2 regions of the Desulfuromonas acetoxidans DSM 684 genome follow, and region 1 is predicted to be linked to the other one. Evidence: riboswitches for the same ligand, from Rfam matches in the RefSeq annotation. Region 1 holds a riboswitch; the other holds the start of a gene.
The links. Region 1 has a riboswitch for S-adenosylmethionine ahead of DACE_RS12445 (O-acetylhomoserine aminocarboxypropyltransferase/cysteine synthase family protein). Riboswitches for the same ligand answer to the same signal wherever they lie in the genome.
Positions count from the first base shown of each region.

Region 2: linked by a shared signal. The riboswitch ahead of metX (homoserine O-acetyltransferase MetX) and the one ahead of DACE_RS12445 (O-acetylhomoserine aminocarboxypropyltransferase/cysteine synthase family protein) in region 1 are both predicted to bind S-adenosylmethionine.

Region 1 covers NZ_AAEW02000015.1:40,997-44,413, forward strand. The annotation lists gene nifN (nitrogenase iron-molybdenum cofactor biosynthesis protein NifN) at 1-1,094, shown strand, start outside; gene cowN (N(2)-fixation sustaining protein CowN) at 1,091-1,396, shown strand; SAM-I-IV-variant riboswitch at 1,530-1,663, shown strand; gene DACE_RS12445 (O-acetylhomoserine aminocarboxypropyltransferase/cysteine synthase family protein) at 1,752-3,035, shown strand; gene DACE_RS12450 (RluA family pseudouridine synthase) at 3,109-3,417, shown strand, end outside.
Region 2 covers NZ_AAEW02000009.1:40,239-43,655, forward strand. The annotation lists gene metX (homoserine O-acetyltransferase MetX) at 660-1,802, opposite strand; SAM riboswitch class I at 1,879-1,986, opposite strand; gene tolB (Tol-Pal system beta propeller repeat protein TolB) at 2,054-3,355, opposite strand; gene DACE_RS08985 (TonB C-terminal domain-containing protein) at 3,352-3,417, opposite strand, start outside.

The DNA.
Region 1 (3,417 bases):
ACAGCATCAGTGAAGCGGTGAAAAATATCACCGGAAAAATCTCTCCGTCTCTGGTTGGCCTGCACACCACCGGATTGCCGGAAACCAAGGGCGACGATATTCGCGGCGTGTCGAAATTGATTGATTTTCCCTTGGTTTATGTCAATACGCCGGATTACGAAGGGGCCATGGAAAGTGGCTGGGCGTTAACCACCAAAGCATTGATTGATCAGTTGACCGAAGAGCAGAGCGCCATCAATGAACGCAAGGTGGTGTTGTTGCCGCATGTCAGCCTGACACCGCTGGAGGTGGAGAAGATCCAGCAGTTCATTGCCGCCTTCGGTCTTGAGGTGGTCGCCGTTCCGGATCTGTCCACCTCATTGGATGGCCATCTCGGTGACGGGCAGGCCGCGTTGAGCAAGGGCGGTGTGACGGTTGACGCGATCCGCATTCTAGCCGATGCCGGTCATGTGCTGACCATTGGTGATTCAATGCGTGATGTGGCCAAAGCGCTGCAGAAAAAGAATCCGCAGGTGGCGCATGAGCATTTTCCCCATGTCAATGGGCTGGATGCCACGGATGCCCTGGCCGCGCATCTGTTGAAGATCACCGGCATGCAGCGTCCACCGCAACAGATTATCCGTTGGCGACAGCGGTTGCAGGACGCCATGCTCGACAGCCATTTTTCACTGGGACAGACCCGGTTTATTTTGGCGGGTGAGCCCGACCAGATGGCGGCATTGTCCCAATCGCTTTACGATGCCGGGGGGCGGATTCCTTTATGCGTGGTCAGCAGTGATTCGTCCATTCTTGATAAAATCAAAGCGGACCGTGTGGTGGTTGGCGACCTCGAAGATGTTGAAGTGGCATTGGATGAAGCCGACGTCGTGCTGAGTAATTTTCATGCGGAACGGCTGGCGCATCATGCCGGAAAAGGGTTGATGTTACGTGGGATGCCCAACTGGGAGCAGGTGGGTAATGCCCTGAAGGTTGACGTGCTCTACGAAGGGGGCGCGTACTTTTTATGTGAGGCGGCGAATCTGGCCGAAGAATGGCGTGTTCAGCATGTTCGGCGCCGCGACGAAGACGCTTTGAAAAAAGGATGTCAAAAATGACTGTGACTCAAGAACCGGACCGCTATGTGTCCTTCGAAGGGATCGATTGTGAAGGCAACTCGAAACTGTTGATGTGCATGCTGAAAAAACATCTGGAAGACCCCAGTAAAAACAACGCGTTCTGGGAGATGTTTACCGATAAACTCGGTAAGGCCGAACGGGGTGAGACCGTTAATGGCATTCAGATCGATGAGTTGTTCCTGATTCATGCCTACATCAATAATTTGCAGGATTTTTTCGAAGACCACGAAGATGATGTGGCCATGACTCTGTTGAAAAAAATTGAACGAGAGTGTTGTTGATTTTTTTTCGATAAGTTATGAAAAACAGAAATAATTATCGCTTATTGTGAAAAATGTCGCTGGAACAGTCGGTTCCAGCGACATTTTTTTTGAAAATAATCTTGACAAAAATACTCAGGTGTTTATCCTTGAAACCATGCATTAAGAGAGGCGTGGCGGCATGAGCCAAGCGCCCGGCAACCTGACAACCAAGGTGCCAGCATGTTTTGTGAACACGGTGTTTGCAAAACAGCGATGCGCCCCGTAAGGGGAAAGTTGACCTACCGTACACGTTGTACTTTCGTCATCTCTCGCGTCGCCTCTCTCGCAACATTTTTACCAGGCTTTTTCGGCCGTATCAAAGAGAGGATTCACCATGAGCACACACATTGAGACCCAGGTTCTCCACGCGGGCTATCAGCCTGATCCAACCACCGGCAGTCGCGCGGTTCCCGTGTACCGCACCAGTTCCTATCAGTTTCGTGATACCGAACATGCGGCCAATCTGTTTGCCCTCAAAGAGCTGGGCAACATTTATACGCGTCTGATGAACCCGACCACTGATGTGCTGGAACAACGGGTTGCCGCCCTGGAAGGTGGTGCCGGTGCTCTGGCTCTGGCATCGGGCACCAGTGCGATTTTCTACAGCATTATCAATCTGGCCCAGGCCGGTGACGAGATCGTCGCTTCCAGCCATCTTTACGGCGGCAGTTACACCCAGTTCAATGACATCCTGCCGCAATTGGGGATCAAGGTGGTGTTTGTCGACCCGGCCGATCCGCACAATTTTGCCGAAGCCATCACCGACAAGACCAAAGCCGTGTTTACCGAGGTGATTGGCAATCCCAAGCTGGATGTGGCTGATATCGAAGCTCTGGCCACCATTGCCCACGATCACGGCCTGCCGCTGATTGTTGACAGCACCTTTGCCACACCGTATCTGCTGCGGCCGATTGATCATGGGGCAGATATCGTTATTCACTCGCTGACCAAATGGCTCGGCGGCCATGGTGCCGGGATTGGTGGTATTGTTGTTGATGCCGGTCGCTTTGATTGGACGACGGGCAAGCATCCGTTGCTCAGTGAGCCTGATCCCAGTTACCATGGGATTCGTTATGCGACAGACCTTGGAGAACTCAATCCACTGGCCTATATTCTGCGCATGAGACTGGTGCCACTGCGCAACCTTGGTGCCTGCATTTCGCCGGATAATTCGTGGTTTTTCCTGCAGGGCATTGAGACCTTGCCACTGCGCATGGAGCGACACAGCGAAAATGCGCTGAAAGTGGCGCGTTTTCTCAGAGACCATCCGCAGGTGGATTGGGTGAGCTATCCCGGTCTTGAAGATGATCCGTCTTACGCCAAGGCGCAGAAATATCTGAAAAAAGGCTGTGGTGCGATGGTTGTCTTTGGTATTAACGGTGGCGAAAAGGCGGGCCAAAATTTTATTGAACGGCTGCAACTGTTTTCGCACCTGGCCAATGTCGGTGATGCCCGCAGTCTGGCGATCCACCCGACGTCGACCACCCATGCCCAGTTGACCACCGAGCAGCAGGCGTCTGGTGGTATTACGCCGGAGCTGATTCGTCTGTCGATCGGTGTGGAGCATATCGAAGATATTCTGGCTGATCTGGAGCAGGCTCTGACGACTACAGCTTGACGTACAAATAACCCCTCGGCCGCCCGCAGTGACTCACTGAATTGCGGGCGGCTTTTTTCTCTTGAAACGTATTATGGCGATTTCTCGTTATTGCTCAAAACTGGTTCTGCCCCATGCCCAGCCACCTTACCCTGATCTGGTGGCGTTTCTGGCCGGATATTTCCCTCATGTTACGTACGAGGAATGGGCCAGACGGGTGGACGACGGCAAGGTGCTTGACGCCGATCAACAGCCGCTGGGGCGTGACGGCTATCGCCCCCAACAGGTGATTTATTATTACCGTGAGGTGGAGGAACAGCCGCTGATTCCGTTTGCCGAAACCATCCTGTATCAGGATGATGCGTTGCTGGTAGCGTGCAAACCACATTTTTTGCCGGTGCAT
Region 2 (3,417 bases), on a different contig from region 1:
CATGTGGGTACCATCATTGTGAACGGATGACGTTCGCCAGAGCGATCAGTTCTGAATTGCGAACTGCTGAAGATCAAAGTCAAGGTCAAGACCGCCGGGTCTCGTCCCGGCAGCCGACACACTTTTGGCTGGCCGCCCAAAAGTATGCAAAAGCCAGCTTGAACACCTCCTGAACCTGGATTCACCTGCAATAGGTCTGCTTCCGTGATGCTTCACAGATTCGGCTCGCCGCCCTTTAGGTCGACGAATCCTGCAACTCATCACCTCTGGCATAAAACGTTGATAACGGTTTGACGCCTTACTCTATTTTTTTCGTGGCACCGATAAAACGGGTGGGCAATGCCCACCCTTCTTCAGAGTGTTATTTAGCAGCCAAGCTCTCCCGTTCAGCAGCACCGAACGCAATGAACGTCAGCGCGATGGTTGTCGGGAATCTGTTTGAGGACTGATGCAGACTGGGCGAGTTTTGCCGATATCGCGATGTAAGAGAATGGAGTGAGGGAACCTGCAGGGTGCAATGACGGGAGCCGACTGGCGGGCGCGGAAGCCCGCGTCACGTGGGTACCACCATTGCGAACGGATGACGTTCGCCTGTGCGATTCGTTCCAAATAATGAACCACCGAAGAGCAAGATCAAAGACAAGCTCGAGTTACGGACTCTATACCTCAAGCTGACGAAGAAACTCCACCACATAAGGCGTAAATTTCTCCGGCTCAACCAAGAACGAGTCATGACCGTAATCGGAGTCAATCAGGTGGTAGGTCACCGGCTTATTGGCTTTCTGAAGCACATCCACCACCTCTTCGGTCTGCTCCGGCCGATACAACCAATCCGAGGTAAAGGCAAACCACAGCGACGGGCAGTCCAGACGCTCCAGCGCCTCTTCCATGCCGGAAAAGTTCCACGACACATCATAGAGGTCGAGCGCCTTGGCCAGATAGAGAAAGGAATTGCAATCGAAACGGGCAGGAAAACTGTTGCCGTTGTACTCCAGATAACGCTCCACCTCGAACTGGCCGAAGAAATCAAACAAACCGTCTCGCGCTGAAAAACGGCGACCGAATTTCATGGCCATGGATTCTTCGGATAAAAATGAAATATGGCCAACGGCGCGCGCCAAGGCAAAACCGCTTGCTGGCTGGTGTTCCGGTTTGTAATTGCCTTTCTTCCACAACGGATCGTTATAAATTGCCTGACGGGCCAGAGCGTTGAGGGCGATGGCCATGGGCGAGGTTCGTCCGGTTCCGGCAATGGGAATGATTGAGCGCACCATATCCGGATAGTGGATGCCCCATTCCAGCGCCTGCATGGCGCCCATACTGCCACCAATGACCGTAACCAACGAGGAGATGCCCAGGGCATCGAGCATCAGCTTCTGGGCACGCACCATGTCGCGCACCATAACAATGGGGAATTTGAGTCGGTAAGGTCGGCCGGTCTGCGGATTGGTGCTGGTGGGTCCGGTAGAGCCTTTGCAGGAGCCGATGACATTGGAACAGATGACATAATACTTGTCGGTATCCAGCACACGCCCGGGCCCGATCATATTATCCCACCAGCCCGGCTTGCGGTCTTCTTCACTGTGCCTGCCGGCGGCATGGGCGTCGCCAGTCCAGGCATGGGTCACCAGGATGGCGTTGCTGGCGGTATCATTGAGCGTCCCGTAGGTCTCATAAGCCAACGTCAACGGCCCGAGCAGACGCCCACTCTCCAGGCGCAACTCCTGATCGATCTCTATGGTCTGGGTTGTTACCAGTTGAACGTCGTTGGTCAAATTTCTCTCCACGCAAAAAGGCCCCATCCAGAGAGAATGGGGCCTTGTGGATACGTGGAACAGGAAGAAACGTCCTGTGGTGGATCAAGTATCCAAAGACGCCGTCTCATCTGTCCCCTTGCGGGGGTGGAATTAGCACCTGTCATCCTGAACGTCAGGACCGGTTGCTGTGGTTTCAAAGGGCCATTCCCTCCACCACTCGTGATAACACGGTTGTCAATGTGCTTTTCAATCTAAATGAACGCCGGAGGGTTGTCAACGTTTTAGCCGTCAACCCGTTACCAGCTCTTCGACCAGGCCGGGTGGCTGCAGTCAGCATCCAGGGTCGAAATCCGTCGTTGTCCGCTGCCATCGGCACGCATGACATAGATGGCCTTTTTACCGGAAATATCGTTGGAATAGACAATAAAGCGACCATCCGGACTCCAGCGCGGATGTTCCTTGTTACCGGCACCGAAAGTCAACTGCCGTTCCTCCTTGCCATCGACACCAATGCTGAACAAGTTGAAGGCACCACCCTCGAGACGACTGAACACAATCCGCTTGCCGTCCGGACTCCAGGCCGGAGTGGCATTGTATTTGCCGTTATAGGTCAAACGCCGCACTTGGCCGTCGATCAGATCGGCAACAAACAGATTGGGATTGCCCTGGCGGTTAGAGACAAACACCAGTTGATCGCCAATCGGGCTCCAGCTCGGATCGACATCAATGGCCCACGAGTTGGTCACCCGCTTGTGCAGCTGACCGGAAAGGCTCTCCAGATAAATTTCCGCATTGCCATCACGGGACAGGGTCAAGGCCAGTTCACGACCATCGTGTCGGTAGCGTCCGGAGATATTGAGTCCCTTATAGCGAGAGATGCGCGCTTCTTTGCCAGTGTAAATCTCTTTGCGGTACAGGTCGGGATTGCCCTGACGGTAGGAGGTAAAAATCACCTCACGCCCCAGCGGCGAAAAATCGGGATTGAGCACCAGGCTACGGTGGTTGGTGATCCGTTTCGGATCGTAACCATCCGATTCCATCAGATACAGTTCCTTGTGACCGGACTGATTACTGATAAAGGCAATACGGGTATTAAACGCTCCGCTCTTGCCGGTGAGAGCTTCGAGGATCAGGTCGGCAAAACTGTGTGCCATGCGCCGCACATCCGACACCTGACCACGGTAATTGTGGCCCACCAACAGCCGCCGCGAGATCACATCAAACAGGCGCAGGTTCAGTTCCACCTGGCTGCCGTTGAGCCGATAGCCGCCTTTAAACAACACCTGAGCACCAAGCAGGCGCCACTGGGTAAAGTTAACCTCGGTGCTGGTCAACCCCATACGCCCGGCGTCATCGAGAAAGGCCTGTGGATCGACAAATTCAAACAGACCACTGAGGTCGAGATCTGCGCTGAGAACCTTATCAACGGTCTCTTCAAGAACCGTATCACGTTGCTGAAACGGCAAGATCCGGGTCAAGCTCATGGGGATGGCCTGTTTACCCGGAGTGGTAATAACAATCTCTTTGGCCGTCGTCATACCGGCAGCGCCCAAAACGCTTACCAGCAGCACAAGGGCCATTATCAGTGTTTTTTTCATCGCATCAACATCTCTTTCGGATCAAAAGTCACGATCAGTTCGAGAGGACGGGCCGGTTTGGA